4 regions of the Paenibacillus sp. 1182 genome follow, and region 3 is predicted to be linked to each of the others. Evidence: riboswitches for the same ligand, from Rfam matches in the RefSeq annotation. Region 3 holds a riboswitch; each other region holds the start of a gene.
What was found. Region 3 has a riboswitch for cyclic di-AMP ahead of JOD82_RS17235 (TrkH family potassium uptake protein). Riboswitches for the same ligand answer to the same signal wherever they lie in the genome.
Positions count from the first base shown of each region.

Region 1 (7,695 bases), on a different contig from region 3:
ATGAAAGGTGGGCTTACGTACTCGGATCATGTCACGACCGTGAGTCCGACCTATGCAGAGGAGATTCAAACGGAATTTTACGGATATGGGCTTGAGGGTCTGCTTCGTAAATTGGGAGATCAGGGTCGCTTAACAGGGATTGTGAACGGAATTGACACCAAAAGCTATAATCCTGCTACGGACAATCGTATTTATACGAAGTACCGAACGAGTCTGACAAAGAAAAAGGAAAACAAAATTGGTCTGCAAAAGGAGCTGGGTCTGCCGGTACGGCCGGACGTACCTATGATTGCCATGGTAACCCGACTTGTAGATATGAAGGGGCTAGATCTGGTAACGAGAGTGCTTGATGAAATCTTGTATTATGATGATATCCAGTTTGTCGTTTTGGGAACAGGGGATCCGGCTTTTGAGCATTGGTTCCGTGAGGCAGCGGGACGCTATCCACTGAAAATGTCGGCGCAGCTTGCTTTTAGCGAACCTCTGTCACGAAAAATATATGCGGCAAGCGATATGTATCTTATGCCATCAAGGTTTGAGCCTTGCGGGATCAGCCAACTGCTAGCGCTTCGTTATGGAAGTATCCCTATTGTGCGAGAAACTGGGGGCCTTAACGATACCGTGCAGGCTTACAATGAGTCTACAGGGGAAGGAAATGGATTTAGCTTCACGAACTACAATGCACATGATATGCTGAACACCATTCGTCGTGCTGTTCATTTTTATCGCCAATCTGAGCATTGGTCGAAGCTTACACAGACGGCTTTCGCAGGAGAATATAGTTGGGATGTTTCAGCCGAAGCGTATATGGATATTTACCATTTGCTCACAAAGACGGACTGAACGGAGTAGGAACACCATATTCATATTAATGAAAAAGGGAATCCCTTTAGCCAGTGTTTGGCTGAGGAATTCCCTTTTTTGCTATGATCAGTCGCCCCCGCCACCACAGCTGCTTCCACATGAAGAGCCGCTGCTACACGAAGAATGGCTACCAGAATCGCCTGAATCATGGTGAGAAGAGCCTCCATGATGAGAACTGTCATGGGAGGAATGATGATGCGAGTGATGCGTATCCCAGTTCGAGCAGCCGCTTGCCGAGCTACAACCAGATGAGCTAGCTAACCCGGCATTGCCTGTAGCATCCGGGTGCATGTGTATGGCAAATTGTTCAGGTTGATACCATGAATACCATACAACAGCTAATAACAGATAGTCGACCTGTAAATAGTTGACCTTAGGCAATTGCTTACCCTCAGGATCATCCACCGCTTTATTCACCCGCTCGCGCAGATGTTGTACAATCTTATGAACCGTTTGTTGGGCTTGCTGTGAAATGGCTATATTCTCCTGAGTATTCCAACGGTTACCTGCTGGCTGCGCCGAAGTTGTGAGTTTGTAATAGTGTGAAAGCTCGTCGTTCGGTAATGGATGATTAAAAAAAGTCCCCCACAAACTGGCGCTATAGCGGTTCCAGCCAAAGCATTCCACATACAACCAATCAAACCACGCACGCTCCTCCGGCATCGGCTGAGAGCCGCCAGAATGGGGCGCATGGTGAAGCATACGACCAAAAAAAGCTTCCGAGAATTGCTGATATTCGCGGGTAAACATCAACATTTCGTGCCATAATTCATCCACATCACTACTGAACATAGGCACACGATTCATAATCGCGCATAGCATAAAATATCGTTTTAGCTCATGCCAACGCCAATCATATTCTTGCTCCGTAATCTCTGGGTGGGCTTCCATTACACGATTCCTTACGCTATGAGCATAGGAGACGGGAATGGATTGCTCCAATAGCTGCATCAGCTCCGTAATCTCTGGATGACGCTCCTGCGTAAGGGAAGAAGGAGAAGGGGAGCTGAGGAAAAAAGCATTCCGGCGCCGTGTTTTTCTGTTTCCCCGGTTCCTGCGTAATGCACGGAATATAAACCAAAAAATGATGAGGTCTATCACAATAAACAACGTCCAAAAGCTACTCATACTATCCATGATGGCTGGCTACTCCTTTCTGAAATAACACGGAATTAAGATTTAGCGTTCGTTATTCAGCAGAGCGAATTCTTTTTTTATCTGGGCTAGCAGTTCAGGATTCGTGATTACATCGCAAGCAGTCCATGCCAAAGTTCTCGCAGCCAGCAGCATTCCTTCCATGGCTCGGTCCTGCATCGCCAAATCGCGGAATTCTGGTGTATGCAAGGCATGCTTCTCGTCAATAACTTGAATGTAAGGATGGATAGCAGGGCAATGAAGCGATACATTTCCGATATCCATGGAGCCATGATCTTCGCCTTCCGTTATATCTTCTTGCGAAATGCCAGCCTGCACCAAATTTGCGGTAAACGCATCGGAAAGTACACGGTTCGTGACCATTTCATCATAAGAAGTCTCATAATTGGAGGTCTCCAAACGACACCCGGCCTGTAAAGCAGCTCCTTCAGCAATTTGAATAACACGGCGAGTCAGCGGGTTCAGTTCTTGACGTGTAGCGGCCCTTACATAAAATTGGGCTGAGGCGTAATCAGGAATAATATTGGCTGCTTGCCCACCCTGATTAATGATCCCATGGATACGCACTGTACTTTTTACTTGTTGACGGAACGCATTGATGCCATTGAACGTTTGAATCACAGCGTCCAGCGCGTTAATGCCTTCGTGCGGGCTGGCAGCCGCGTGAGCGGATTGACCAAAAAATTCGAATTGTACAGCATCAATCGCCAGCGATTTGCCTGATTTTTCGTAACGATCATAAGGATGCGTCATAAGTGCTATGTCGCAATCATCAAACAAACCGGCAGAGGCCATAGGGACCTTAGCACCACGAGTTTCTTCGGCAGGTGTGCCGTATACCCGTACTTCTCCACCAGTTTCGTCGATGATCGACTTGAGGCCAACGGCAGCACCGGTACTCATCATGCATATCAGATGGTGCCCACAGGCGTGTCCTAAACCTTTCAGAGCATCATATTCTGCCAGAAAAGCAACAATCGGTCCGGATTTTTCAGCTTTGTAAGTTGCAATAAAGGCTGTTTCTATGCCCAATACGGGTGCCTGGACCTCAAAACCGTGAAAAATGAGTTCTTCTTTTAAACGGGCAGCGGCCAGAAATTCCTCGTTTCCAAGTTCAGGATTTGCCCCAATATATAACGAAATGTCCTTAAAGCGTGGGGCATGCTGCTCAATTGTCTTTTGAATGGTCTGTTTAAAATTCATGCTGAAAACTCCTTTATATAAGCTGTAATGTAGGTACTGCGCTAGGTATGCTGAAATTGTACTATAACATTCATTGCATAATCATGCATATTCATTTATAATGACACAATCTTATTTATTATAAAGAATTTAAGGAGAGAAAAAAAGATTGAAAAAGGCATATCGTTTTACCGCCCTGGTTTTGACGGCGGTTATCTTGCTGTTGACGGGTCTTCCCATGCTCAATGCATACGGAACGGAAGCAAAGCCACAGAAAAAACTTGTAGTGGGCATGAGTGCCGACTTTCCGCCGTATGAGTTTCATAAAGTTATTAACGGTAAGGATACTATTGTTGGCTTCGATGTGGAAATCGCGAAGGAAATCGCCAAAGATTTGGGTGCGGAGATGGTCCCTGAGGACATGAGTTTTGACTCTTTGCTACCTGCTCTGCAAAGTGGTCGCGTAGACTTGGTACTGTCCGGTATGACACCGACGGATGAGCGTAGAAAAAGCATTGATTTTTCAGATGTATATTATCGCTCCAAGCAAGTCATTATGGTACGCCCAGAGGATAAAGACAAATATCCTACGATGGCTGCTTTGAAAGGCGAGAAGATTGGCGCGCAAAAGGGGAGTATTCAGGAAGAAATTGCTCAAAAAGTACCCAATGCCTCTGTAACCTCACTGGACAAAATATCCGATCTGGTACTCCAGCTGCGGACCCAGCGTATCAACGCTGTTGTGATCGAAGATACGGTTGCTAAAGGGTACACGTTAGATGGGACCGTAACACTTGCCAAAGCGATACCTGAGGATGCCGGAGCAGAAACTGCTGTAGGTATACGCAAGGGGAACGCAGAATTGCTTGCCTCTGTAAATAAAACGTTGGCTCGCCTGAAAGCGGACGGGTCGATTGAAAAGTTTTCTACAGAAGCGAGTGCACTCTCGGCAGATCGACAGGTTTCTTCTAATAACATCGTAGATATTTTTTGGAAATACCGCAGTCTTTACGCTACGGGTATTGGTTACACTCTGTTGCTGTCTGCACTCGGAGTACTGTTTGGATTTATCATTGGTCTGATCGTATCCTTGTTGCGGATGAGTGGTATACGCATCATTGAGTGGTTAGGTACCACATATGTGGAGATCCTGCGTGGCACACCTATGCTGGTGCAGCTCATGATCATTCACTACGGGATTGCTTTGACGCTGGGTGTCAATTTTACTCCACTCCAGTCCGGTATAATCACATTGTCTCTGAATAGCTCGGCATATCTGGCTGAAATTTTCCGTGCAGGTATCCAGGCAGTAGACCGTGGACAGATGGAGGCCGCACGCTCATTGGGTATGGGACGAGGCAAAGCTATGCGTCACGTCATTTTGCCACAAGCGTTTAAATCTATTTTGCCTGCTATAGGTAATGAGTTTATTACAATTATTAAAGAATCCTCCATTATTTCGACTATTGGTATGGTGGATATTATGTATCAAGCCCAGGTCATTAAGAATATTACCTACGAAGGATTAAGTCCGTTCATAATCACAGCCGCTATTTATTTTGTAATGACATTCAGCTTGTCTAAGCTGCTTGGTTTATGGGAAAGGAAGTTGAGAGCCAGTGATCACCGTTAAACAATTGCGTAAATCGTTCGGCAAGAATGAGATTTTAAAAGGCATTGATATAGATATCGCCAAAGGAGAAGTTGTCGTTATCATCGGTCCCAGCGGTTCGGGGAAGAGTACGTTTTTGCGTTGTATGAATCTGTTAGAACAGCCGACGGATGGGGAGATTTTATTTGAGGGCGAGCCGATTACAGCTCGTGGTCATAATATTAATGTAACCCGGGAAAAAATGGGGATGGTGTTCCAGCATTTTAATCTGTTCCCACACAAAACAGTGTTGCAGAACCTGACGCTTGCACCGACGCAGGTTAGAAAACAGTCAGGTAAGGAAGCGGAAAAAATTGCATTAGAACTCCTGCGTACCGTGGGGCTCGAGGATAAGAAGAATACCTATCCGAACCAGCTATCCGGTGGTCAGAAGCAACGTATTGCGATTGCGCGTGCTTTGGCCATGCAGCCGCACGTAATGCTGTTCGATGAGCCGACTTCTGCATTGGACCCTGAAATGGTTGGAGAGGTTCTGGATGTAATGAAGAAGCTCGCCGAAGGCGGTATGACAATGGTAATTGTAACGCATGAAATGGGCTTTGCCCGCGAGGTAGGCGATCGAATTATCTTTATGGATAACGGTCAAATTGTGGAGCAGGGTGCACCAGACCAGGTATTTGGCACTCCAAGCCATGATCGCACTCGTGATTTTCTTGCCAAAGTATTGTAAGAAAGTGCTGGTCTAATCATAAAAAAGCTCTCCGTTGACGGAGGGCTTTTCTTATTTTGTCACCATTTCCCCATACTTTCGTAACAAATATCGATTTCTTAATGACAAAATTGTAACGAGTGTAGTATGATGTTCAGGGTTCCCAACATTTTCATGCGGATAAGGTTACAAAATTGTGATATTATGCAGTAAGCCAAAACTTACCGGGACAGCATGCGGTTAGACAAGCGCTGAAATGCTGGCCCAAACTATGGGAAGTGCGGGGGACGTAACAACGGCAGCCATTCCGATACGTCATAAGACGATGAGGAATATGCCTAGGGGTGAATTGCACAAGCATAGGGCTTCTCCTGAGTCCGAATCCGACAGCTAACTTCGCAGGCATAAAAGAGGAGGTACATATCTTTGAAACATTTAAAACATATTGGTAAAACGATGAAAATTGCGGTGCTTGCCGCAGCTATTGCAGGGTTGGCACAGACAGCTGGAATAGCGGATGCTGCCTCGCTTCACACTGCCAAAGAGGGCGATACCTTCTTTTTGCTTGCTCAACGTTATGGAGTATCGGTAGACGAGCTAACAAAGGCTAACCCAAACATTGCCTCCAGCAATATATATGCAGGTCTGCAAATTAAGGTGCCTGGCGAAAAAAGTGTAAAGGCAGCTTCGGAATCGAAGCCGCAGCTTCTTACGGAGAAAGCAGCAGCGAATGAGGCGCCAACGATTGAAGCTTGGGGTAAAACATTCAACTATAGCAAAATAGTTGACGTTAAGGCTTCAGCGTATTCTGCCGCAGCCGATGAGAATGGTAAATGGGGCGCAGTGGACTACTACGGCAATCCGCTTAAACTAGGTACAATTGCGGTAGATCCTAACGTCATTCCGATGGGCACGAAAGTACTGGTTACAGGCTACTCCCATCCAGGTTTGCCGGATCATTCTTTTGTAGCTGTCGCTCGCGATCAGGGCAGCGCCATTACAGGAAAGCGGATTGATATCTTTATTCCAGGCAACAAATCATTTGTGAACGACTTTGGATTTCAAAATGTGAAGCTGTACGTTATTGATAAATAGCATTGTACGTATATACAGTTTAATTAAACATAATATATATTATGTAAACATAACGCCTATATCCGTATATATCTAGGTCGGACTCTTATCAGGTCCTATCCGTAAAAAGGCTGTCTTGACGAGCAGAATACTTCTGCTGGTAAGACAGCCTTTTTACGTTGCTTTAGCTTGGACCTCAATTATAAACATACTGTTATTTTCGTTCCGATGTGTGGAGTAGCCGGGGGACTGTCACAAATTTGTAGCCCTTAGCTTTTAGAGAGTGAATTAGACCCGGCAAAGCTTGGACAGTGCCTTGCAAGTTGGAACTTTGACCTCCACCAGCGTGCATTAAAATAATAGAGCCAGGCCCTGTAGCTGGAATCACATTTCGCTGAATTTGTGTTTTACTTAGTCCCTTCCAGTCGAGAGAGTCTACATTCCAGTTGACAATCATGTAGCCATGACGACGTGCCCACTTTATTTGAGGCTCTGTAATTTCACCGTAGGGTGGACGAATCAACTTGGGGCGAAAACCTGCGCTGGCTTGTAAAATACGTTCTGTTTTTGTAATCTGGTTGCGAAAGCGTTCTGGTGTAGCCTTCCTAAAATCCGGATGAGTATAGGAATGATTTCCTATAGCATGGCCTTCACGGATAATACGACGTATAATCCCCGGATGCTTTTCCGCACGGTGACCGACGATGAAAAAGGTGGCTTTGATGCCGTTGGCGTGTAATACGTCCAAAACCTGCGGCGTATACCTAGAATCGGGCACATCATCAAAGGTTAAGGCAATTTGGCGGGTGTGTGGGCCGCACATTTTAAAAATGTCCGCATGTTTTTTACGCAACATTGCTAATGTAGGAGTAGCTCGATCTGTACTCAGATGTACAGAAGAAGCAACAGCTGCTTCCTTGGGATGGGGCGTTCCGATCTTGGGAGGCGCATCCGCGTGAACGGGTAAACTTGAAAATGCTAGTAACAGTGCCAAGCATGGCAACACTCCCCTGTACGGCATATGTATCCCCCCTTTTCGTGCAGTGGTACCTAGTGGTGCTCTCGACTATTATGTACCTGTCCTATTAAAAATATGCTG
Region 1 is NZ_JAFICR010000001.1:430,638-438,332, forward strand. It holds gene glgA (glycogen synthase GlgA) at 1-843, shown strand, start outside; gene JOD82_RS02130 (glycine-rich domain-containing protein) at 931-2,001, opposite strand; gene JOD82_RS02135 (M20 family metallopeptidase) at 2,044-3,222, opposite strand; gene JOD82_RS02140 (ABC transporter substrate-binding protein/permease) at 3,371-4,834, shown strand; gene JOD82_RS02145 (amino acid ABC transporter ATP-binding protein) at 4,821-5,543, shown strand; cyclic di-AMP (ydaO/yuaA leader) riboswitch at 5,774-5,942, shown strand; gene JOD82_RS02150 (3D domain-containing protein) at 5,949-6,617, shown strand; gene JOD82_RS02155 (polysaccharide deacetylase family protein) at 6,811-7,617, opposite strand.
Region 1: linked by a shared signal. The riboswitch ahead of JOD82_RS02150 (3D domain-containing protein) and the one ahead of JOD82_RS17235 (TrkH family potassium uptake protein) in region 3 are both predicted to bind cyclic di-AMP.

Region 2 (7,695 bases), on a different contig from region 3:
CATACTCGATTGGCCTAATGATCGGCCCTATTTTGAGCAGTACTCTCACGGATCTAATGAATATTAAGTTCTCTTATTTAATCATAGGCATTATTGTATTTATATACATGTTCGTACTCGCTTCAACCTTAAGGAAAGCCAAAAATTCATATCCCCATAAGAAATAAAACATTTTATTACATATTTTTACACCACAGAGCATTCCAGTCCCTGAAAAAAAGGTATCCCTCAAGCTTATCGCTCAGGAATACCTTTTTTTGATCCATCTATGGCTTGACATGCTCTACTTTCATTTGCGCCTCAAGCGCGAGATTCAGCTTGAGCACGTTGACACGCGGCTCGCCGAACACGCCGGCGCTGCGGCCTTCTGTCTGCTCCTGCACCAGTGCTCTCAGTTGATCCTGCGGGATACCCGTCAAGCCGCTAATGCGCGGAATTTGCACCCATGCAGCCTGTGGCGAGATGTGTGGGTCCAGACCGGAGCCGGAGTTCGTAATCAGGTCCACCGGAACCTGACTAACAGGCACATCCGGGTTATGCTTCTGCCAATCCGCAATAGAGTCCTTGACTCGCTGTATCAAGGCCGGATTCGACGGTGCGTAGTTACTAGAGCCTGAACCAACCCCATTATAATCAACGCTCGATACCCGACCTTGAAAAAACGCCGAATCAGTGAAAGACTGCCCAATCAGTTCGGAGCCGACCACCCGCTCCTCCGCGTCACGAAGCATACTGCCGTTTGCTTGCTGCGGAAACAGAACCTGCGCTATTCCTGTACTGGCTAGCGGATATGCCAAACCGCACAAGAGAATCATCAGCACCGAAGTTCGCAAAGCCACTCCAATAACTGTACTTCCTCGCATCTCTTGTCTCTCCGGTTTTCCTTCCGACACAGTCCCGGTCCCTGTATGTTTGTTATGACCTTGTCCGCCAGATTCAGCTTTTTCGTGTGCAGCAAATCTGCGTCCAGACATCATCCGATAAAAACCACTCATGTCGTTCACCCTTTCTGCGCTAAATCCACAAATGCACCAGCAAATCAATGGCCTTTATACCGACAAACGGTACGACCATACCGCCCAGACCGTAAATCAGCAAATTCCGTCCCAGCAGGCGATCCGAGCTCATCGGCTTATACTTCACGCCCTTCATGGCCAGCGGAATCAAAAGCGGAATAATAACCGCGTTAAAGATCAACGCCGACAAAATAGCGGACAGCGGGGAGCCAAGCCCCATGACGTTCAAAGCGCCCATTTGTGGAATGGCTAGCATGAACATCGCCGGGATGATGGCAAAATATTTGGCAACATCGTTCGCAATGCTGAACGTTGTCAATGCTCCGCGCGTCATAAGCAGCTGCTTGCCGATCGCGACCACCTCAATAATTTTGGACGGATCGGAATCCAAGTCCACCATATTAGCCGCTTCTTTGGCCGCGACTGTGCCGCTATTCATGGCAAGACCTACATCGGCTTGCGCCAACGCAGGTGCATCATTGGTGCCGTCTCCAGTCATGGCAACCAGCTTACCCTGTTCCTGCTCACGTCGGATAACCGCGATTTTGTCCTCCGGCTTGCTCTCAGCTACAAAGTCGTCCACACCCGCTTCTCGAGCAATTGTAGCTGCTGTCAGCGGATTATCTCCGGTACACATGATCGTACGGATACCCATTTCCCGGAGCTGATCAAACCGTTCCTTCATGCCTGGCTTCACTGTATCCTTTAAATAAATAATACCGTATATCTGATCATCTAGCGCGACTGCCAACGGTGTACCTCCTTCAGAGGCTACCTGATTCGCTTTTTCCTCCAGATCGGCTGGAACACTGCCATTTTGCGATACGATCCATTGCCGAACGGAATCCACTGCGCCCTTGCGTACCTTTCGTCCATCGGCCAGATCCAGACCACTCATCCGGGTCTCCGCCTTGAATTCGATAAAGGTTCCACCTGCCGCCAAGGATTCATCCAACGTATGCTCCTGTTTGCGCATCAACTCGAGAACCGAGCGACCCTCTGGCGTCTCATCCTTCATAGAGCTAGTCGCTGCCCACTTCACTAGCTCTGCCTTCTCCACGCCCTCTACAGGCACGAATTCACTCGCCATCCGGTTCCCGAAGGTGATTGTACCTGTTTTATCCAGAATCATCGTGTTGATATCCCCAGAAGCTTCTACCGCCTTGCCTGACATGGCTAGCACATTAAACTGGGTGACCCGGTCCATACCGGCAATCCCGATGGCTGACAACAGTCCTCCAATCGTGGTTGGAATCAGACAGACTAGCAACGAAATCAGCACAGGAACAGGCAAATCAATGTTAAAATGACGGGCAATCGGCGCTAGCGTAACCACCACAATTAGAAAAATAATCGTCAAGCTAATCAGCAAAGTGTTCAGCGCAATCTCATTCGGCGTTTTTTGCCGCTGAGCGCCTTCCACGAGCGAAATCATTTTATCAATAAATGTCTCGCCCGGCTCTGTCGTAATCCGCACCTTAATCCGGTCACTAACCACTCGCGTTCCGCCGGTTACCGAGCAAAAATCACCACCCGATTCCTTGATGACCGGAGCCGATTCTCCCGTAATTGCAGATTCATCCACCGAAGCCAAACCTTCAATGACCTCACCATCGCTTGGAATCATTTCACCCTGGGAGACAATAACTACGTCCCCCTTACGCAACTCGGTTGAGCTAACCACCTGAATGTCATTTCCGACGAGCTTGTTAGCTTGCGTGTCCTGCTTGGATTTTTTTAAAGAGGCAGCTTGTGCCTTACCCCGCCCCTCCGCGAGCGCTTCGGCAAAGTTGGCAAAAAGCAACGTAAACAACAGAATAACAAACACGGCCAGGTTAAAGCCTATTTCCTTGTCAGTTCCAAAATAACCGGGAAACAGTAACATTAGCAGCACGACCAATGTACCGATCTCCACGACGAACATGACAGGATTTTTCATCATCATCATCGGATTTAATTTTATAAAGCTATCCTTGATCGCATGCTTCAAGATGCTTCTGTCCAGCATGTGTTTGCGTTGTTCCTTCATGGTCAAACACCCCGTTCATCCATTCTCATTTTCTTCTTCACATGGTCAAAAATTCAGCAACAGGTCCCAATACGATGACAGGTAAAAAGGTCAACGCACCAATCAGCAGCACGACCCCGATCAGAATGGCTCCAAATAACTTGTTGTCCGTGCGCAGTGTCCCCGTCGTCACCGGAGTCGGCGCTTTGGCATTCAACGAAGCCGCCACAGCCAACAATGCAATCATAGATACATATCGCCCGAAGAACATAACCATCCCCGTTGTTACATTCCAGAATACGTTGTTATCTGAAAGACCTTCAAACCCCGAACCATTATTTGCGGCAGATGACGCATATTCATAGAGCACCTGAGTCAACCCGTGATAGCCAGGGTTAGTGACCGCATCATATCCCCAATGACTCATAAACGCAAGCGCAGTTGGGGCGAGAATGAGAAACGGATGTACCAAAATGGCAATGGCGATCAGCTTCATTTCCTTGCCTTCAATTTTCCTTCCCATAAATTCCGGAGTTCTCCCGACCATCAGTCCGCATATAAACACACCCAGAATCGCATACATCAGCATATTCATCAGCCCGACACCCTTGCCGCCAAAAATGACGTTTAGCATCATTTCTCCCAAAGCAGCCATGCCACCTAGCGGGGTTAGTGTATCATGCATATTATTGACCGAACCTGTCGTTGCCGCTGTTGTGACCGCAGTGAATAAAGCCGATTGTCCAATACCGAAACGAACCTCTTTCCCTTCCATGCTTCCCTGAGAAGCATCCACACCCAGTGTCTGGATTAACGGATTACCTGTCTTCTCAGACACATACGTAATGGATAGAAAAATTAGAAACAATACCATCATGGAGCTAAAAATAATCCAGCCCTGCTTACGATTACGGGCAAACAATCCAAAGGTATACGGCAACGAAGCCGGCATTACCCACATTGCCAAAATTTCCAGCACGTTCGTCCAAGGACTTGGATTTTCAAAAGGATGCGCAGAGTTAGCTCCCGCATAACCGCCCCCGTTCGTCCCCAAATGCTTGATGGACTCCAGAGAAGCAATGGGTCCCATAGAAATTTGCTGTTGTGTTCCGCTCAGCGTCGTAAGATCCGCCGTAGGCTGTAGCGTCTGTGGTATCTTCAATCCCACCAGCACCAGCGTAAGCACAAAGGCCAGTGGCAGGAAAATCCTTATAATAGCTTTAATAAAATCTTGAAAGAAATTGCCCATCCCTTCACCGCGCCGCGTCAATCCTCTCATAAAAGCCGCAGCAACCGAAAAACCGGAAGCAGCCGAAGTGAACATCATCATCGTGACGAACGCCATCTGTGTCAGATACGTAAGCCCGCTTTCTCCGCTATAATGTTGGAGATTCGTATTCGTCATAAAGCTGATTACCGTATTAAAAGCTAGTGATGCTTCCATATTACTGTTTCCAGCCGGATTACCGGGAAGCATTCCCTGTAAACGCAACAGCAAGTAGCTGATTGCCACAAGCACGACGTTCGTAGCAATGAAACTCATAACATACGTAGTCCAACGCATGCTCTCCACTTTCTTCAAGCCTACTACCTTATAAATCAGCTTTTCTGTTCTGCCAAAAATCCGATCCGTTCGATTCGGTTCATTCGAGAATACATGATACATATATGTACCCATTGGCTTTACCAAGAGCAGCAATATAACGATCACAATTCCAATTTGAAGCAGCTCCATCCTCTATTCCTCCTTCAAAATGCTCCTGCGTTTGGAACAACAGACCCGATTAGACCATCTATGAAGTGCACACGTTTGCGAAAACCTGCTACCAATGATGCTTTAATGCTCAGATCTGTTGTTCCCGCCCGCTCTATCCCTACAAGTGACTAGAACTTTTCAGGGTTCAGGAGTGCGTAGATTAAATACATAAACACAATAGCCGTAAGCCCGAGTATAACGATCATCCTCTTCGTCCTCCTTTAGAGGTCTGCGCATCACACCAGCGTACAAACAGCAGTATCACTCCATAACTCACAGCCATGACGAGCAGCATGTATATATCCATCATGTTTATACCCTCCGTATCGATCCTCAGATCGCCATTCTTATTCCATCATAAAATCATAAAACAACTATGTCATAAGTGCTTATCCGTTCAGCAGAAAACCCACCTCTCCGTTCAATGTGTAGATCACATGGTCCGCTCCCAATCCCCGATAAATTCCTTGTGGATTACAGCCGTGTGTAATAACATAGATCGATTCCGATGTTAGTGGTCGACATATTTGCAGGAAACGGCAAGTCAGATTCAAGCTGTTCTCGAACAAATACACACTACCAATTTCTTTTTTTGGAAAATTCCATTTTCCCGCTTGCATGGTATTGATGCGGACAATGTGCTCCACACCCATTTTTTTGAGCTGTCGTTCCTCCTGGGCGCTATTCGTGAGAACTGCAAACGCCAATTTTTTGAAAATAAGCAATTTCACAAAACTTCTGCCCGCTTCATTCGGTGCAGTGACAATAATTAACCGACCTTCCATCAGTAGCTCCTCTCCCGGTATAAAAAGACAACAAAAAGAAGCCGAAGGAAAAAGGCTTTCCTCCGGCTTCTGACATATCCATGATAAAATAAACCATGGCTGCACACGGCGGTTTGTTGCCTCTCCCTGTACGCTTACGAGGTTAGCTGTCGGATTCGGACGTGAGAGTCGCCCTATTTCTGGCACTTGACCGGAAAATTCACCCCATGAGACACACGGCTTCCGAAGCCGTACAGTCTCGATTGGTTCCCCCGCTTTTGCAACTGCAAAATTCAGCGCTATAGACATTTCGTTGTTGCTTCATTCAAGTTAATTTGAAATTACGTCTTGAATCATACACCCGCGCATGGAAGACTGTAAAGCTCAACTGCAGGGTTATAAATCGGGCTTTAGAGCATAGAAGATTAATAATAACGCTTACAATGCAACTATGCTTCTCACATCTCCTTTAATCTCTGTTTTTCATCCCTTTTTGAAAATGACAAGCATGTCAATATTGGCGTAGGGTAAAGCGTTATTGGCCTTTTTTTGTAAAAAGAGAAGAAAATACGCTATATGTACCAGCTAAACACCGATTTAACCCGCTTTTATAAGAAGAAACAACTTAATTCGCTCCATTTGCGGTGCGATTTACTGTTTTGAGCAAAATACGATTTTACAGCGCCTGAAGGCTTTATACAGCTTTTCCAGGCTTGCAACCCTTCTTTAAATTGTCTAAAATTTAATTGCTGAATATTGAATGAGGAGAGATGCTATGACCGTTTATGAATATGATGCGCAAACCCTGCAAGGGAAACAAATTCCGTTATCCACATTTGAAGGGAACGTTCTGCTTATCGTGAACACTGCCAGCAAATGTGGGTTAACCCCCCAATACAAAGCGCTACAAGAGCTATATGACCAGTATCATGAACAGGGGCTCGAAATTTTGGGATTTCCCAGCAACCAGTTTGCCAAACAAGAGCCAGGTTCCAGTGAGGAGATCTCCGAGTTTTGCCAGATCAATTATGGTGTCACCTTTCCGATGTTCGCCAAGACAGATGTCAATGGCGATCAAGCACACCCCTTATTTCGCTACCTGACCCAAACAGCTCCGGGGGTATTAGGGTCCAAAGCGATCAAATGGAATTTTACTAAATTCTTAATTACAAGAGAAGGTAACGTGTTTAAGCGCTATGCACCGCAAACCACTCCAGATAAACTGGCGGGAGATATAGAGAAGCTTTTGCAGCAAAACTGACATTCTTCATTATCACAGTTAATAAACGACCTGTTGCAACCGTGGCTTCCGTGGCTAAAGAATATAACGAAAATGCTTAACAAAAAAAGCACCCTTTCACGTAAACCGTGTCAGGATGCTTTTTTAACTAGGTCTTGCATATAATGCGGTCGAGAGGACTCGAACCTCCACGGGCGTACGCCCACTACCCCCTCAAGATAGCGTGTCTGCCATTCCACCACGACCGCAAATCATAATGTATTGAGGCAACAGATTTATTATACTCTCTCATCAACTATTTGTAAACAAAAATATTATAATTATTTTAACTTACATATATGAGCGATAATAATACCGTCCTGCATAAAGATAACCGCTTGCTGAACTATGCATTAATGTTGCCCCCTTACGGATTATCAGAACCACCTAGCACTTAACTAAGTAATTAATTTGACGAAATAACGTATTTACGATTGTAAAAACACGTATAAAAGTGTATCATAGTTTCAGATGGTTAATTCTAACATGTTTACTGATGATTATTATAACACACCAATTATTCCGTAAGAATCCGTAAGGGGCGATTTCTTTTGAACAACAAAATGCCTGTCACCTCCTTCGGGTGGGCCATCAAACAACGGCTTGTCGAACTTCGACTGGATCAGAAAACATTTTGTGAGACACACAATATTCCGCCTTCACGCTTGTCCAATCTGATTCACGGCACCCGCAAAGCACAAAGGTACAGAAAACAAGTTGCTGCAATTCTGAACATCGACGATAACGATTATAAGGAGGCATCGCCACTCTAAATCCAACAAGCATTCCAGTTACATACAGGTCATTCCATATCACCAAGAAACCAAATAAACCCGTAAAGCGAACCCCTCCAGTTCGTTTACGGGTTTTCA
Region 2 is NZ_JAFICR010000007.1:111,997-119,691, forward strand. It holds gene JOD82_RS15565 (MFS transporter) at 1-167, shown strand, start outside; gene kdpC (potassium-transporting ATPase subunit KdpC) at 267-995, opposite strand; gene kdpB (potassium-transporting ATPase subunit KdpB) at 1,015-3,045, opposite strand; gene kdpA (potassium-transporting ATPase subunit KdpA) at 3,083-4,759, opposite strand; gene JOD82_RS29780 (potassium-transporting ATPase subunit F) at 4,909-4,986, opposite strand; gene JOD82_RS15590 (hypothetical protein) at 5,170-5,565, opposite strand; cyclic di-AMP (ydaO/yuaA leader) riboswitch at 5,681-5,853, opposite strand; gene JOD82_RS15595 (glutathione peroxidase) at 6,320-6,805, shown strand; tRNA gene JOD82_RS15600 (tRNA-Leu) at 6,950-7,032, opposite strand; gene JOD82_RS15605 (hypothetical protein) at 7,375-7,596, shown strand.
Region 2: linked by a shared signal. The riboswitch ahead of JOD82_RS15590 (hypothetical protein) and the one ahead of JOD82_RS17235 (TrkH family potassium uptake protein) in region 3 are both predicted to bind cyclic di-AMP.

Region 3 (7,695 bases):
CAAACTGCTGAATCTGTCCCAACCTGCCCTGTCTCGCAAAATTGCCAAGCTGGAGGAAGAGCTGGGTGTGAATCTCTTTGATCGTCGGGGCAAACGGCTCGAAATTACGTCCACTGGCCGATTTGTTTATACATTCGCGCTAGAGCAACGGCAACGACAGCTTCGCTTTTTACAAAAGCTGTCCCAGCACAAAAATGAAGCCCAGAGTATGCTTACACTCGGCGCAAGCCTCACGACGCTCCAAACGACGCTGCCTACCCTCGTCGAAGCTTTCATGAGCAAGCATCCTCAAACCGAGCTGAAGCTGCTCACCGGTAAAACCCATGAAATCGTCGCCTTTGTACGTGACAAAAAAGCAGACGCCGGTATTGTCGGGTCTGCCATTCATGAAGCTGGACTGCGTTGCATTCCGCTATTTGATGATCATTTGGAGCTCGTCGTTCCCATCGGACATGAATTAACGGTCAAGACAGGAACAGCCTCGATGAAAGATCTGCAAGGATTGCCGATGATTATTTTCTCCAAAGGGACCTGGTACCGCAGTCTGACGGATGACTTGTTCCAGCGCAGCGGCATCATGCCGGATATCCGTATGGAAATCGACTCTTTCGAGGCGATTGTACGCCTGCTTCCAACCTGTAAGGCTTCAGCCTTGCTGCCCAAATCCTATTTGCGTAGCGAACTATTGCGGGATAATGGACTCACTGCATTGTACTTGCCCGATTTGAAGGAGACACGCCGAACGACCTCCCTCATTTACTCGGAGACGACCGATCTCGGTCCGACAGCACGACGCTGGATTAGCGAGACACGGGCTTCGTTTGCAGGCTACCGTATGGTGTAGAGGGTTTAATCCTCTTCATTAACATTAACAACCTCATCCTCAAAGCGACCGATATTGTCATTCGAACCGATGATGACCATAATATCGTCTGCTTTTAGCCGATCCATAGCCGTCGGTGCGATCAGGATACCGTTCGCTGTATGAAGCGCCACGACGCTACAACCAAAGCGAGTACGGGCATTTAGCTCTGCTAGCGTTTTGCCATTCAGACATGCAGGTACATTGAGTTCCACAATACTGTATTCCTTAGACAACTCCAAATAATCGAGCAAATTAGGCGTGACTAGCTGGTGAGCCACCCGGATACCCATATCCCGTTCTGGATAAATAATCCGGTCCACACCGAGCTTTTCTAACGCACGCCCGTGCAGCACAGATATGGCTTTGGCTACAACTTTTTTCACACCCAGCTCCTTCAGCAAAATGGCGGTGAGGATGCTTACCTGAATGTCATCACCAATAGCAACAATGCCACAATCGAAATTACGGATGCCCAGTGATCGCAACGAGTCTTCATCGGTAGCGTCCGCCACGACAGTATGTGTCAACATCTCACTCATACTGTCCACAACATCCTCATTCCGGTCAATGCCTAGCACCTCGCACCCCATATCCACCAATTGCAAAGCCAGGCTTGAGCCAAACCGCCCCAAGCCAATAACTACAAACTGCTGCGTTTTCATATCTACTCGAAAACTCCCTTATCCTATAATCATTTTACCTTCCGGATGACGATATAATTCTTTACCCTTTTTCGGCCCCAGTGCATAAGCTAGCGTGAGTGGCCCCAGTCTACCTGCAAACATCGTCAGGGTAATCACCAGCTTACCTATGACTGTTAAATCAGGTGTAAGCCCCATCGACAGCCCCACCGTACCAAACGCAGACACCGTCTCAAACAAGATCATCAGAAAATGATGATCTTCGGTTGCCGACAAAATCATGGTCACCCCGATCACGAACAGCAACCCCAGCAGTGTAATGGTCAAAGCCTTGTAAATTCGTCCCTGCGCAAGTCGGTACTTGAACAGTACAATATCTTCCCGCCCCCGCAGCATCGAAATCACTGCTCCAATGAGCAGGGCGAATGTTGTGGTCTTAATCCCGCCTCCAGTGGAGCCAGGGGAAGCCCCAATAAACATGAGTATGATGATAAAAAACTGCGTAGCCTGCCGCAAGCCTGCGATGTCCAGCGTATTGGCACCTGCGGTACGGGGAGTAACGGACTGGAATAAAGATCCCAGTAGCTTACCACCCCAATCAAGCGAGCCAAGAGTCTTTGGATTCGTAAACTCAAATACAAAAATCACGAGCGTGCCGACTACAATCATAGCGCCCGTCATGCTGAGTACCACCTTGGTATGCAAGGACAGTCTCTTGCGCTTGCGATATTCTGCCAGGTCTGACATCACTACAAAACCAATGCCGCCAGAAATAATTAGAAACATTGCGGTAAAATTAACAATCGGATCATATACATAACCTGTCAAGCTGCGAAATTCACCGAATAAATCAAAACCAGCATTGTTAAACATGGAGATGGCATGCCAGATTCCAAAATAAATCGCCCTGCCTACAGGCATATCAAAGGACCAGCGAACCGAGAATATCGTAGCGCATACGCCTTCAATAACCAGTGAGTACAGTAATACCTTACGGATTAACCCGACAATTCCCTCTACAGAAGTCTGATTCATCGCTTCCTGCAAAATGAGACGCTCCCGCAAGGAAATCCGACGCTTGAACACCAGTGCAATCAAGGTAGCCATGGTCATAAAGCCAAGACCGCCGATCTGGATCAGCGCAACGACGACAACTTGACCAAAAGTGGTAAAAAAGAGCCCGGTATCCTTTACGACAAGCCCGGTTACACAGGTCGCAGAGGCGGCAGTAAACAAAGCGTCTATAAACGCAAGTGGCTTTCCTGTTGTATTGGAGATCGGCAGCATTAACAATAAACTACCTATAAGAATGATAATGGCAAAGCCCGCAACGAATATCTGCGGTGGAGAAAGCCGAAGCCAGCTTGCATTGGGATTCATCTATTCATCACTTCTCTCCTAATCCTTAAAACTATAAAAACAGTGATTTAATACGGTGTAAGCTCGCTACGCGTTCCATTTGATCTTCCGATCGTCGTTGCCCCTGAATTTTTTGATTTTTCCAAACCTTAAGTAACTATAATTAGCATTCCCTGAATACAGGAAGAATGCATGTCAAGCACTACTCGGCCCCCTGTGCTATTGGCGGGCAGTAGCGAAAGGGGCAGAATTGTTCTGAAGAAGCGAAGCGTTTGCCTTTATCTCCGGATTTTAACCATTAAAGGGGGTATACAATCAAAAAATCCGGGGATAACAGCAATCGGAAGAATAATCTGCACCCGCAGCGGTCTAACCAATCCAAACACTTTTATACGCACAAAAAAAGACACCGGAAAACCGAGTGCCTGACTTGGTTCCTGCTCATAGCCTACGAGGTTAGCTGACGGATTCGGGCAGCACAGTATGCCCTATTTACACTTCCGATCCAGCAGGATCGGTTGTAAAATTCACCCCAGTAACATGGTTCCCCCGTTTTCCCATAGAAATTCGGCTCAACTGTATATCATTACCTATGTATTTCATAGGCATTGCCTCAAGATTATAATCCTTCTATATCCAGATCACAAAACCAATTTCGCCGAAAAAACGTGAAATTGGCTTTATTTTGCGAATGGGCATCGTTTAATCGCAGCTTATCTAATTTTATTGGAACTTTAAAGTGCTTTCACTCTATTTTCATGAATATCGCTGGTCTGTTGGCGGGAACCTGTGCAGTATGATATCTTTAATGGATGTTCTTATTTACAGATTAAGGAGGAAACTCATGAATCCTATCGGGAAACCGGTCGTGCTCACGGCCAACTTCAAAAAATTAGGCTTGCTGGGCGGGATTGGCCTGATTTGCTTTTTTATCTTTCAATTGCTTATTCCCTCGCTTAGCAATCCGAGTCCAGAATCAGTAATGAACGCAAAGGTCATCAGCAAACAAGAAGCGGTCATACACGCATTGGACTTCGCCCGCTCCGAGCTGGGCTATACTGAATCACAGCCTGAGGAGCCTGTCGTGACCTATCAGGCCGAAACAGATTTGTACGGTTATTTATCTAGAGAAAAACTGCTTCAACAGTACGACCGTACATGGAAAAAACGTTACCCTTACGAAACCTTTCGGGTCGATCTGCCTGAATCCTCAGCGAAGAGTAAACTGCAAATTCATGTGGATTTATCCACTGGGAAGGTCGTTAGCTTTAAACGGATCACCTCCAATACCAATTACACACAGGCTGATATTTCTACGGATGAACAAGCACGTAACAGGCTTGTACGTGTGGCTGAGGACGGCATGACGCTCGAAGCCAAGGAGCAGGCGGCCGGAGTATGGGTCAAGCGCTTTGGCTTTAAGCCGTCGGATTTGAAGCTCTCGACCACTGAACAAGAAGGCGGATTAAAGTATACCGTAGACGATAAAAAAATCGGCGCCTCGGTACTTACACTGGCTTTTACTTTTGAAGACGGTGATGTTCGCTCCTTCACCCAAAGCTTTTCGGCCCCGTCGTCCTATACCGATTATATCGAAAAGCAAACATTTTGGGCGAATTTGATGACCTATGCGGGTTATGCCCTATTTAGCTTTGTACTGGGTGTACTTGCCATTGTGTATGCGTCACTCACCCGACGACATACTTCATTTGTACGCGGCATTGTTCTATCCGTTGTATACTTTATTGCTAGTATAGCTGGGACCATGAACATGCTGCCTTTATTGCAAGCAGAAGCAGGCGGTAAGGGCATGCTTATATTTCTTATGGTTTTCCAGATTGGTGTTACCTTCGTCATGGCTGTAGCGCTCTACTTCTCCTTGGTCGGCGGTGACGGGCTTATGCGTCAGGTTGGACTGAATGCATGGCCGCGTGCGAAAGAGCCGGGCTACGGGCTGTATGTGCTTCGCAGTATGTATGTTGGCTACTTGTGGGCCTTTATTTTGCTCGGGGTACAATCCATTTTGTTCTTTATACTGGAGCGCACATTTAATACATTCTCCACCACAGATGCCACGCAATCCCCTTATAATATGGCTTATCCATGGCTACTGCCGATTATGGCCTGGATGGCAGGTATTGGAGAAGAGACTGTCTACCGTCTGTTTGGTATTCCGATGGTCAAAAAAATAGTAAAAAATACTTTTGTTGCGTGTCTGATCACCACGCTGATTTGGGCACTGGGACATACACTTTATCCAATCTATCCGGTGATTTCCAGACCTATTGAGCTGACTTTTCTTGGTTTGCTGTTCAGTTTTGTGTTCCTGCGTTACGGCTTTATTGCCGCCATGTTCAGCCACGTTATTTTTGACAGCATTTTAATGGGACTTAGTGTGATGAGCCTGGGAGACACTGTGAATGTGAGCGCTGGTCTATTCTGGATCTTACTTCCAGCCATCGTGGGTTACATCATTTATTGGTTTAGTCCTAAAAAGCCAAATCGAATTATGTTTGAACCTATAAAAAAAGAGGAGCCGTATTCTACGACTCCTCCTCCCGAAGGGCAGCTATAATCTGACGCGCAAGCTTATCCCCAATAGAGAGAGGCCGGAAGTCTTCGACACTGGCCTCTCTTATTTTTTTGAGCGATCCAAAATGCTTAAGCAGTAACTTACGCCGTTTCTCGCCGATGCCTGGAATAGAGTCCAGCCGGGAAGTTACCATAGATTTGCCGCGTTGCTCGCGGTGGAACGTGATGGCAAAACGGTGAACCTCGTCCTGAATCCGTTGCAGCAGATAAAATTCTTCGCTATTGCGTGCAAGTGTCACGGCCTCAGAGGACTCTCCCACTAATAGTTGGGAAGTTCTATGTTTGGCATCCTTCACCAGACCACACACAGGAATGAACAAACCCAGCTCATTTTGCAATACATCGGTCGCCGCCTTAATTTGTCCACGTCCACCATCGACAACGATCAAGTCGGGACGTTCCAAATTTTCCTTAAGCACACGTTCATATCTACGTCGGATAACCTCACGCATCGTTTCATAATCATCGGGTCCCTGCACAGAACGGATCTTATATTTTCGATACTCCTTCTTGGCAGGCTTGCCATCAATAAACACGATCATGGCTGAGACTGGATCGGAACCCTGGATGTTGGAGTTATCAAACGCCTCCACCCGGTGCAAGCTATCCAGCCCAATGGCACGTCCGAGATTGCTTGCAGCTTTGGATGTCCGTTCCTCATCCCGCTCAATCAGCTTAAACTTCTCGTCCAAAGCAACACGTGCATTTTCCGTCGCCATGCCTGTCATTTGCTTTTTCAGTCCACGCTGCGGTACAAGTACCTTTACATCCAACCATTCAGCCAGAGCGAGAGCCGCCGTACTCGGGTCCTCCAGTCCACCGGATAGTTGGGTTTCTGTTTCCTTTACTCCGGTATCTTGGTCACCAACTTGGTCTTGATTTGTTGCTGCATAAGTCGCTCGTTCTTCAGCCACCAGCAATGAGTCAGCAGAAGGCTCTGTCTCCGTTTGTATCGCTTTCTCATCTGTCTGTCCGGTAGCATCGGTTGTAGCTGCACTGTGGAGTACAGTTTCTGCCGCAACCGGTTGATCGACATTGACCTGTTCTGCCTGCATCAGCCTAGGAGAATCTGGCAGCAATATTTCTTGCGGCACTGCCGGGTTGTCACTATAATATTGCGTCACATAGGACATAAAATCACTGTAAGCTTCACCGTAGAAAGGAAAAGTCGACATATGGCGCTCGATCATTTTACCTTTGCGGACATATAGGATTTGTACACACATCCAGCCCTTATCTACTGAAAAACCGAATACATCTCGATCCTTCGCATCCGATGTGGTGATTTTCTGCTTTTCCATCATCGCGTCGATGCTGATAATCTGATCTCGCAGCTCCTTGGCCCGCTCAAAGTACAATTCCTCTGCGGCCTCCTGCATTTTACGCTGAAGATCCTTTTTAATTTCCTCATGTCCCCCGCTTAAAAAGGAACCAATCTCCTGACCAATCTGGTCATACGTTTCCTTCTCGACCTCTTTCACACAAGGCCCCAAACATTGATGCATGTGATAATACAGGCATACTTCCTTGGGCATTACACCACACTTGCGTAACGGATACATACGATCAAGCAGCTTCTTCGTCTGATGTGCCGCGTAGGAATTGGGGTACGGTCCAAAATATTTTGCTTTATCTTTCAGAACGCGACGGGTCACCTCCAGCTTGGGGTGTGCCTCGTTCGTAATTTTCAAATACGGAAAGGTTTTATCATCCTTCAATAGCACGTTATAACGCGGCTGGTACTTTTTAATGAGGTTGCACTCCAAAATGAGCGCCTCCATATTACTGCCTGTAACGATATATTCAAAATCACGGATATCGGAAACCAATCGCTGCGTCTTGCCGTTATGGCTACCTGTAAAATAGGAACGGACCCGGTTTTTCAACACTTTGGCCTTGCCGACATAAATAATGGTGCCTTCGCTATTCTTCATCAGATAACAGCCTGATGCATCCGGCAGTAACGCTAATTTGTGCCGTATGTTCTCCAGCGCCTTCTCCTGATTCTGCAAGTCCTCCGCATAAGGTTTCATTCGCCCGGTTCCTCCTTCCATTCTTAATGATTACTCAACTAACTACTCATAATATATAGGAATAATACACAAAAACGCCCCCGGTATTTACAACCGGAGGCATTGACCTTTCATGGCCGCTCCACCAAGCCCCCGCGGGAGCATGGGTCACATGCGATGATTATTGGTGTTTAGTAAGCATGCTTTTCAGTGCTTCTTTGGAGTT
Region 3 is NZ_JAFICR010000008.1:129,435-137,129, reverse strand. It holds gene JOD82_RS17245 (LysR family transcriptional regulator) at 1-844, shown strand, start outside; gene JOD82_RS17240 (potassium channel family protein) at 850-1,527, opposite strand; gene JOD82_RS17235 (TrkH family potassium uptake protein) at 1,546-2,886, opposite strand; cyclic di-AMP (ydaO/yuaA leader) riboswitch at 3,296-3,448, opposite strand; gene JOD82_RS17230 (CPBP family intramembrane glutamic endopeptidase) at 3,710-5,440, shown strand; gene uvrC (excinuclease ABC subunit UvrC) at 5,409-7,490, opposite strand; gene trxA (thioredoxin) at 7,651-7,695, opposite strand, start outside.

Region 4 (7,695 bases), on a different contig from region 3:
AAGATCGTTTGGCCGTGTCCAGAGCTATCCTCTCGGGGGAGAGTATTGTACAAGACTGCTATATTAAAGGTGAGCGGGTTCTCGTCAGTTACATACCTTTTTATCCGGCTAATCGTGATGCCTATGTTATCCGTATTGTTATGAATTATGATACGATCACTTCTGTTATTTCCAAGCAATTGATAAGTTTAATTGCCATTTCCATTGTCCTTTTAGAGGTGGTGATCATTGGAAGCTATGTGCTGGCAAGTCTGTTTGTCCGCCCAATTCAGTCGATTCTGGGGAAAGTGAATGAGATGGCTGACGGTCATTTTGATACACGGCTAGAAATAAAAGGTGGTCATGAGCTTGCACAGTTGGGTGAGCGCATCAATGCGATGGCCTACAACCTAGGGATGTACACGAGAAGACTCGAGCAGATGTATGAAGAGAACCGTTCTGTAAAGGAACATCTAGAATCGGTTATTAATCAGACAGCAGATGCGATTCATGTAACCGACGAGGAGGATCGCGTCGTTCGGGTCAATCATGCCTTTGAAGCTTTGTACGGCTGGACCAAGAAAGAATTGGTTGGTCGTAAGTTGGAATTTGTACCTCCACAGCAACAGGAGGAATATGAATTTCAGAAGAAGAGCCTGCTTCAGGGAGAGAGCATCGTATCAAGTGAGTCCCTTAGAATGCGGAAGGATGGAAGTACAGTAGAGATTAGTATGAGCACATCGCCTATTCTGGATGAAGAAGGCCAGATTTTGGGGTTTATCTGCGTGTCGCGTGATATCACGGGTCGCAACCGGATGGAGGAGTTGTTGCGCAGATCAGAGAAACTGACAACCGTCGGGCAACTGGCGGCAGGCGTAGCGCATGAGATTCGTAATCCGCTAACCACGCTACGTGGCTTTCTCCAACTACAGCAGCAAAATCAAGTGTTGAATATGAAACACAACGATATTATGATGTCTGAGCTGGATCGCATTAATTTGATCGTTAGCGAGTTTTTAATACTGGCGAAGCCACAGGCAGTGCATTTTCAGAAAAAAGATGTTCGTTATATTGTGAGCGACGTGATTTCTTTACTAGATAGTCAGGCGCATCTGCTGGGCATTGTATTCAACCTTCAGGTCACGGACGAGCCTGCCCTGGTATACGCTGAAGAAAATCAGTTAAAGCAAGTATTCATTAATTTACTTAAAAATAGCATGGAGGCTATGAGTAAAGGTGGCATCATCACGATTCATTTGTTCTTGGAGGGAGAAAACGTTAAAATCTTCATACGGGACCAGGGAGCGGGTATTCCCGCAGAAATGCTGTCCAAGTTGGGAGAACCTTTTTTCACAAACAAAGAAACAGGTACAGGACTAGGACTTATGGTCAGCCAGCGTATTATACAGAGTCATAAAGGCACACTGGATATTGAAAGCACAGAGGGAGAGGGAACGACAGCCCTGGTGCAGCTTCCGATTGCCAAGCCGGAGTAACGGGCTGGGGCGCAGGAGGAAGTGTGTTAGTAGAAATGGAGGGTACACAGGTTGCGCATTAACAAGTTTATCAGCGAAACCGGTTTTTGCTCGCGCCGGGAGGCAGACAAGCTGGTAGAGAGCGGTCGCGTGACGATTAACGGCGAAGTGGCTGTGCTGGGTAGTCAAGCGGAAGAAGGCGATGATGTTCGCGTGAACGGCAAGCCACTGCGCGATAAGTCTGATCACGTCTATATTGCATTGAACAAACCGGTGGGCATTACAAGTACAACGGAGAGCCACATTAGAGGCAATGTTGTTGATTTTGTGGGGCACCCGCAGCGGATATTCCCGATTGGACGCCTGGATAAGGATTCGGAAGGTCTCATTTTACTTACCAACGATGGAGACATTGTGAATAAGATTCTACGGGCAGAAGGCAAGCATGAGAAAGAATATATTGTAACAGTGGACCGCCCTGTCGTACCGTCTTTTGTGCAGGGCATGTCTAGCGGGGTGAAAATACTCGGTCAGCGGACGCTACCTTGTGAGGTGACGCGTGTATCTGAGTATGTATTCCGTATTATCCTGACTGAAGGGAAAAATCGTCAGATCCGGCGTATGTGTGCAGCCTTCGGTTATGAAGTTAAAAAACTGCAAAGGCTGCGAATCATGAATATTCGGTTGGGGTCCCTTCAGAAAGGTGCCTGGCGTGATCTGACAGAGGCTGAGAAGCTGGAGCTTGGTCAGATGCTCGATTATACGCTTAGCTAATGCCAGAGGGGCTCGTATAGCCTAGAGCGTATGATCGTCGTATCTGAAAGGGCAAAGTACAGGAAGCACTAAACAAAGAGGCACCAGCTGCATAAAAATGCGGCGGTGCCTTTGTTCATATAACATATGCATAATCAACCTTCACTCGAGCTTGAGGTAGGACTGATGACTTGTGTCCCGTTCTGATATTTGCGGAGAACAGATATTTCAACACGACGGTTTTTAGAGCGTCCTTGACCATCTTGATTGCTTGCCAATGGACGATACTGGCCATAACCGATGGATACAAACTTGGTTGGGTCGAGATCTGGATTGAGCAACAAGATACGCAAGAAATTCAGAGAGCGCTTGGCGCTCAAATCAAAATTGGACGGGAACTGGCTGTTGGAGATCGGTACATTATCCGTGTGACCCGATACGATAACATCATAGCCAGGGAACTGCTGGAGCATACTAGAAATGGACTTGGCCAGCTTTCTTGCTTCCGGCTTTACTTCGGCCTGCCCGGATGAAAACAAGGCATTATCACTAATGGTGATCATTAGTTGCGATTGGTTTAGCTTGGTATTCAGCAACGGGGTCAGGCCGTTATTTTGAATGTATTGATCCATCTGTTTTTTAAGCTTTTTTAAATCCTCTTCTTCCCGTTGGGCCAGCTGTTTTTGCAGTTCAGAGGTAGAAGTAGCTTTCGATTTTACGGGTTGTGACACTTGTTCTTTATTTTTGCCCATATCCATGGATTGTGACGACGGATTCGCGGCTGAGTGATCCAGCACGCCAGTGCCGCCATTAAAAGCTGCACTCAGGGATTGAGCCATAGTTTCAAATTTTTTGGCGTCGAGCGAGCTCATACCGAATAAGACAATGAAAAGAGCCAACAGAAGGGTCATTAAGTCGGAATATGGCAACAGCCAGCTTTCGTCAGCATGCTCTTCATGCGGTTCATGTCTCTTTTTACTCACTGGAATCGCCATCCTTCTGGGTCATCGTAGCCCGTTCGGTCGGAGTCAGGAAGATCGTCAGTTTCTGACTGATGGCGATCGTCGATATCCCCGATTGAATGGAAAGCAGACCTTCGACCATCATTAATTTAAGCTCGACTTCTTTTTTGGATAACCGTTTCAGCTTGTTGGACATCGGATGCCACAGGACATAACCTGTAAAAATACCGAGCAACGTCGCAATGAAGGCTGCTGCAATGGCATGAGAGAGCTTTTCCATGTCACTAAGGTCGGCCAGAGCGGCGATCAGACCTACAACCGCACCGAGTACCCCGAGCGTTGGAGCGTACATACCGGCTTGGGAGAAGATCAGCGCGCCAGAGCGATGTCGATCCTCGGTGGCATTGATATCCTCCATTAGAACGTCCCGTACGAATTCCTGATCATTGCCGTCAATAATCATTCGCATGCCGCCACGCATAAAGGGATCGTCGATTTCCTCTACCTTGGATTCCAAGGCGAGCAGACCTTCACGACGGGTAATGGATGCCCACTCGGTAAACGTACCGATGAGCTCTTTGCGGTCTAACAGTTTTTGTTCGGTGAAAATAACCTTGAACAGCTTCGGAATCCGTTTGATTTCTGCCATCGGGAAGGCCATAAATATACTCGCTGCCGTTCCGACGAAAATAATCATGTAAGCAGCGGGATTATTGACCAGATTGACGACCGGAGCGCCTTTTAAGATCATCCCGACGACCAGTGACAAAATCCCGAGCACAAGTCCGATAATGGTTGAAATTTGCATGATACACCTCATCCATGAGAATAGATTTTGAATCCTTTCATGCCGCCGGGGTCGTCCTTGCCCCAAGCGCGTCATTACAAGACGGATTATAGTATTTATCGACAAAACTCTCTTTTTTGTTAAGTGCGAATTTCCGGTATAATAAGGTGATTATGTATTGAATGGCGGAACCATTGGAGGAAATGGCATGGGAGTAAAGCATGGACGTGAGTATGAACAAATTTTGAACGATTTGACAGAGGCTGTGGGGCGCATCCCAGATAGCTATGAATTTTTTGAGATGGAAGCAGAAGATTGGGACAGGCTGGACCCGGCGGGACGTCAGGAAGTCAATGAAGCTTTGGCAGAAGACTTATTTTATGCACTGGGTACAGAGCCCACAATCACTGTAGGGAGTGGCGTTGTGATCTATGAGCCGGAGCAGCATCGTATCTATGTACTGATTGGGGACGAGGAGCTGACGTCAGTCCCTTTGATTTGAGGTCCGTCTTATGGATTTATCAACGGGGCCGTGGTAATATGTACACCAATATATCGTAGTTTTGGCCGTATTTAAGCGGTCGAAAGGCTTCCGTATAAACGGGGAGGAGTTCGTAACATGCCTTTTACACAAGAAGAGATTGAAGCACATCTGGAGAAACTGGAGGGCTGGGAGCTGGAGGAAGGACGTTGGATCGTTCGGAAATATAATTTTTCCAGTTTTATGAAAGGGATTGCATTCGTGGATGAAGTTGCCGCTATATCTGAAGCATTCAATCATCATCCATTTATTACGATTGATTACAAGACCGTGACTCTGCGTTTGACCTCTTGGGACGATGGCGGTATTATGGCCGTGGATATTAAGGAAGCCCAACAATATAATGAAGCTTTTGAAAAAATGCGTAGCAGTCATTGAGCTTGTAATGATCTGTCGTATGATGATAAAAGCGCCTTCGCTATACAACATCGTGGTTGTATGCCGAAGGCGCTTTTATCATAGAACCTGGGTTGGGTGGTCTGGACGATATACCATACAATAAAACGGTTTTTTGCCATCGGGAGTCTGGCGTTCATAGGTATCTGTAAGCTCAAATCCAGCCGCCTTGTAGGCCCGAATAGCGCGCCCATTCCAAGTGAGCACCTCTAGATCAATTTCATTCTTCGGGTTGCGTCGTTGGGCTTCCTCTGCAATGGCACGGACAAAATCTGATCCTTTGCCATGTCCGCATCTGTCAGGGTGCATTCCAAGACCTAGCCGGGTCACACCGATCATAGGAAAATATTGAGCAAATCCTGTCAGCTTGTTCTCTTCATCCAGTACGGCAACATATTGCTCTTGGCGAAGCGTGGGACTCCCAAATTCGACTTCAAGCGCCTTCATTTGTTCCCAGGGGAGCCAACCGTATATGTTATAAGGTGGATCATAGCGCCACTCACAGATTGCAGCCGCTTGATGCTCGTCCATCGGTACGATCCGATAGTTGGATATTGAGGCCGGCATGTGTTCCATCCTCCTTTTACACAGGTACTTCAATCATTAACAACAGATTGTAGACAAGTTGCAGGGGAATGGCAAGCGTGTTTATTTCATACCTAAGTCGGGTATACATTCAATAAGAAGGAATTACTGCTCATATGCTCCCCCAGCGGTGACGGTAAAACCGACGATGTTCGCTAAAATTGAAACCTTTTGAGGTGTCAGTTCGTCAGTAAAGATAATCATTGCTGATGTTGTGGACATAAAAAACCGCAATTCGATTCCGGCCAGAATCAAATTGCGGCTAGGGTTAGCTTGCTGTGCGTTAGTTATTCTACGTTATCGTCATCAGGAATATCTGAAGCTACAGAATGGTAAGCGTCTGTGCTCATAATTCTTTTTGCACCGACATAGCGGTTAGCGTAATAATTTTCGTTCAGTGAGCTAACTACTACACCACGTGAAGTCGAGGAGTGGGCAAATTTCCCTTCACCTACGAAGATACCTACATGGGAAATGCCTCTTCCTGTGGTGTTGAAGAACACCAGGTCCCCAGGCCTCATTTCATCGCGGGATACAGAAGATCCCATTTTGAATTGTGATCCAGATTGATGCGGAAGTTTAATTCCCAGTTTGTTGAATACATACATTGTGAAGCCGGAGCAATCGAATCCCTCGAGTGTAGTGCCTCCGCTTCTGTAGTTCGTTCCTTTGGCATCTTGGATGACCTGGTCCATCTTGGAGTCTGCAAATGCACTGCCGCCACCGAATGTAAAAGATGTAAAGGCAATGGCAAGACTCATAGCTGCGATCGTTAGCTTCTTCTTCAAAAAAAATATACCCCTTCCAATGCCTGCGAGGTTAGCTTAAGGATTCGGTAGAAGGTTCCCCTATGACCACTCTGTTGCGAGATCAATTCACCCAAACTGGTTCCCCCGCTTCCTAGGTGCCAGGAATTAGGCTTTACTTAAGATGTGCACCTTGGAGAGCAGTATTCACAATAACGATATTTTTGAGATAAAGGTTACAATAAAGATTACAAAGTTGTTACTATCAGTTCACTGCGATTATTGTAACAAAGTCGGCTGGCTTTGGCAAATGTTTCATTGCAAAAAGTTACAAAAAAAATCTGCTCCTAATGTCCCAGGAACAGATCTTGTTAACAGTATTCAGTTATGTGCCGTTTGCGCGGTTATGCATAAAGTTTTTTCGACAGACGGAAATGAAGTGATTAACATAAAGGAAGGGCTTAGCTTCTACTGGAGATATCGGTATGCCATAGTCTGTACTGCGAACTGATATGCCACAGCCTGACCAGACTAGTAACAAAATGATACGATTGTTGGAGAATGAGCGCGAGCATGCCAGTCCAAATCATCGCCACGGTGCCAAATAGACCGAAGACCAGCAGCACACAAGCACCGAGCAAAAGGGATATACCGACAGCTGGGAGAAGCTGGCGAAAGAAGGCGAGCAGGGACGATAGTATGGCGTGACCACCGACAGTGCCTAGTTGCATATACAGGATGCACTGCCGAATGAACCATCCGTATGCCATCCATCCCATGGCATAGGGCAACAAGTGCAGCAGGTAAGAGGGAGATTGAAGCGTACCTGCTACAATAGGGTAGAGTCTCGGTACTACCCAAAAGGCGGGAATCAGCAGCAGTCCCAACTCGATGATGTAATACAACAGCGACGACATGCCATGGCGTTTCATACCTTTGAAAAAGGACAGGCTTTGCGGCTCAGTCGCATCGGTATGCAGGCTTTGATATATTCCGGCTCTAATGAAGGGAGTGATCAGTATGCGTAGTACAGTCGCCCCTAGTAGTATCCACAAATACACATGTACTTCCCGGCTGTCCATCAGAGCAATCTGGCTCTCCATCCAAAACAAGGTCTGTCCCAGCTCGTTTTGACCCTGATCAGGATAACGGAGCAGTAGCGGGATAACGGCAGATTGTACCAGCCGATAGAGAAACACCCCCCACAGTAATCGATACAGAAACAAAATGATAACGATATAAAATCGTATGCGCACCAGCGCCCAGCCCTCTTTTATAACAGTCCGCATCTATAGACACCTCACCATGACAGACTTCCAAGCAGTGTCTCCAGCAGCTTGGTTACACTTATACTCCAACGGGTTTGTTGCTTTTCGTCCAATTCGGCTTTTAGGGTATTGTTAATATGCTTGTTCTCCAGTGCAATGGTATATAGGGGATCAAGGGTTACATAGGAAACGGGAGAAGTACT
Region 4 is NZ_JAFICR010000023.1:43,981-51,675, reverse strand. It holds gene JOD82_RS28220 (PAS domain S-box protein) at 1-1,475, shown strand, start outside; gene rluF (23S rRNA pseudouridine(2604) synthase RluF) at 1,527-2,228, shown strand; gene JOD82_RS28210 (flagellar motor protein MotB) at 2,363-3,190, opposite strand; gene motA (flagellar motor stator protein MotA) at 3,183-3,977, opposite strand; gene JOD82_RS28200 (hypothetical protein) at 4,165-4,458, shown strand; gene JOD82_RS28195 (4a-hydroxytetrahydrobiopterin dehydratase) at 4,576-4,875, shown strand; gene JOD82_RS28190 (GNAT family N-acetyltransferase) at 4,954-5,460, opposite strand; gene JOD82_RS28185 (C40 family peptidase) at 5,766-6,266, opposite strand; cyclic di-AMP (ydaO/yuaA leader) riboswitch at 6,272-6,409, opposite strand; gene JOD82_RS28180 (hypothetical protein) at 6,686-7,513, opposite strand; gene JOD82_RS28175 (M1 family metallopeptidase) at 7,525-7,695, opposite strand, start outside.
Region 4: linked by a shared signal. The riboswitch ahead of JOD82_RS28185 (C40 family peptidase) and the one ahead of JOD82_RS17235 (TrkH family potassium uptake protein) in region 3 are both predicted to bind cyclic di-AMP.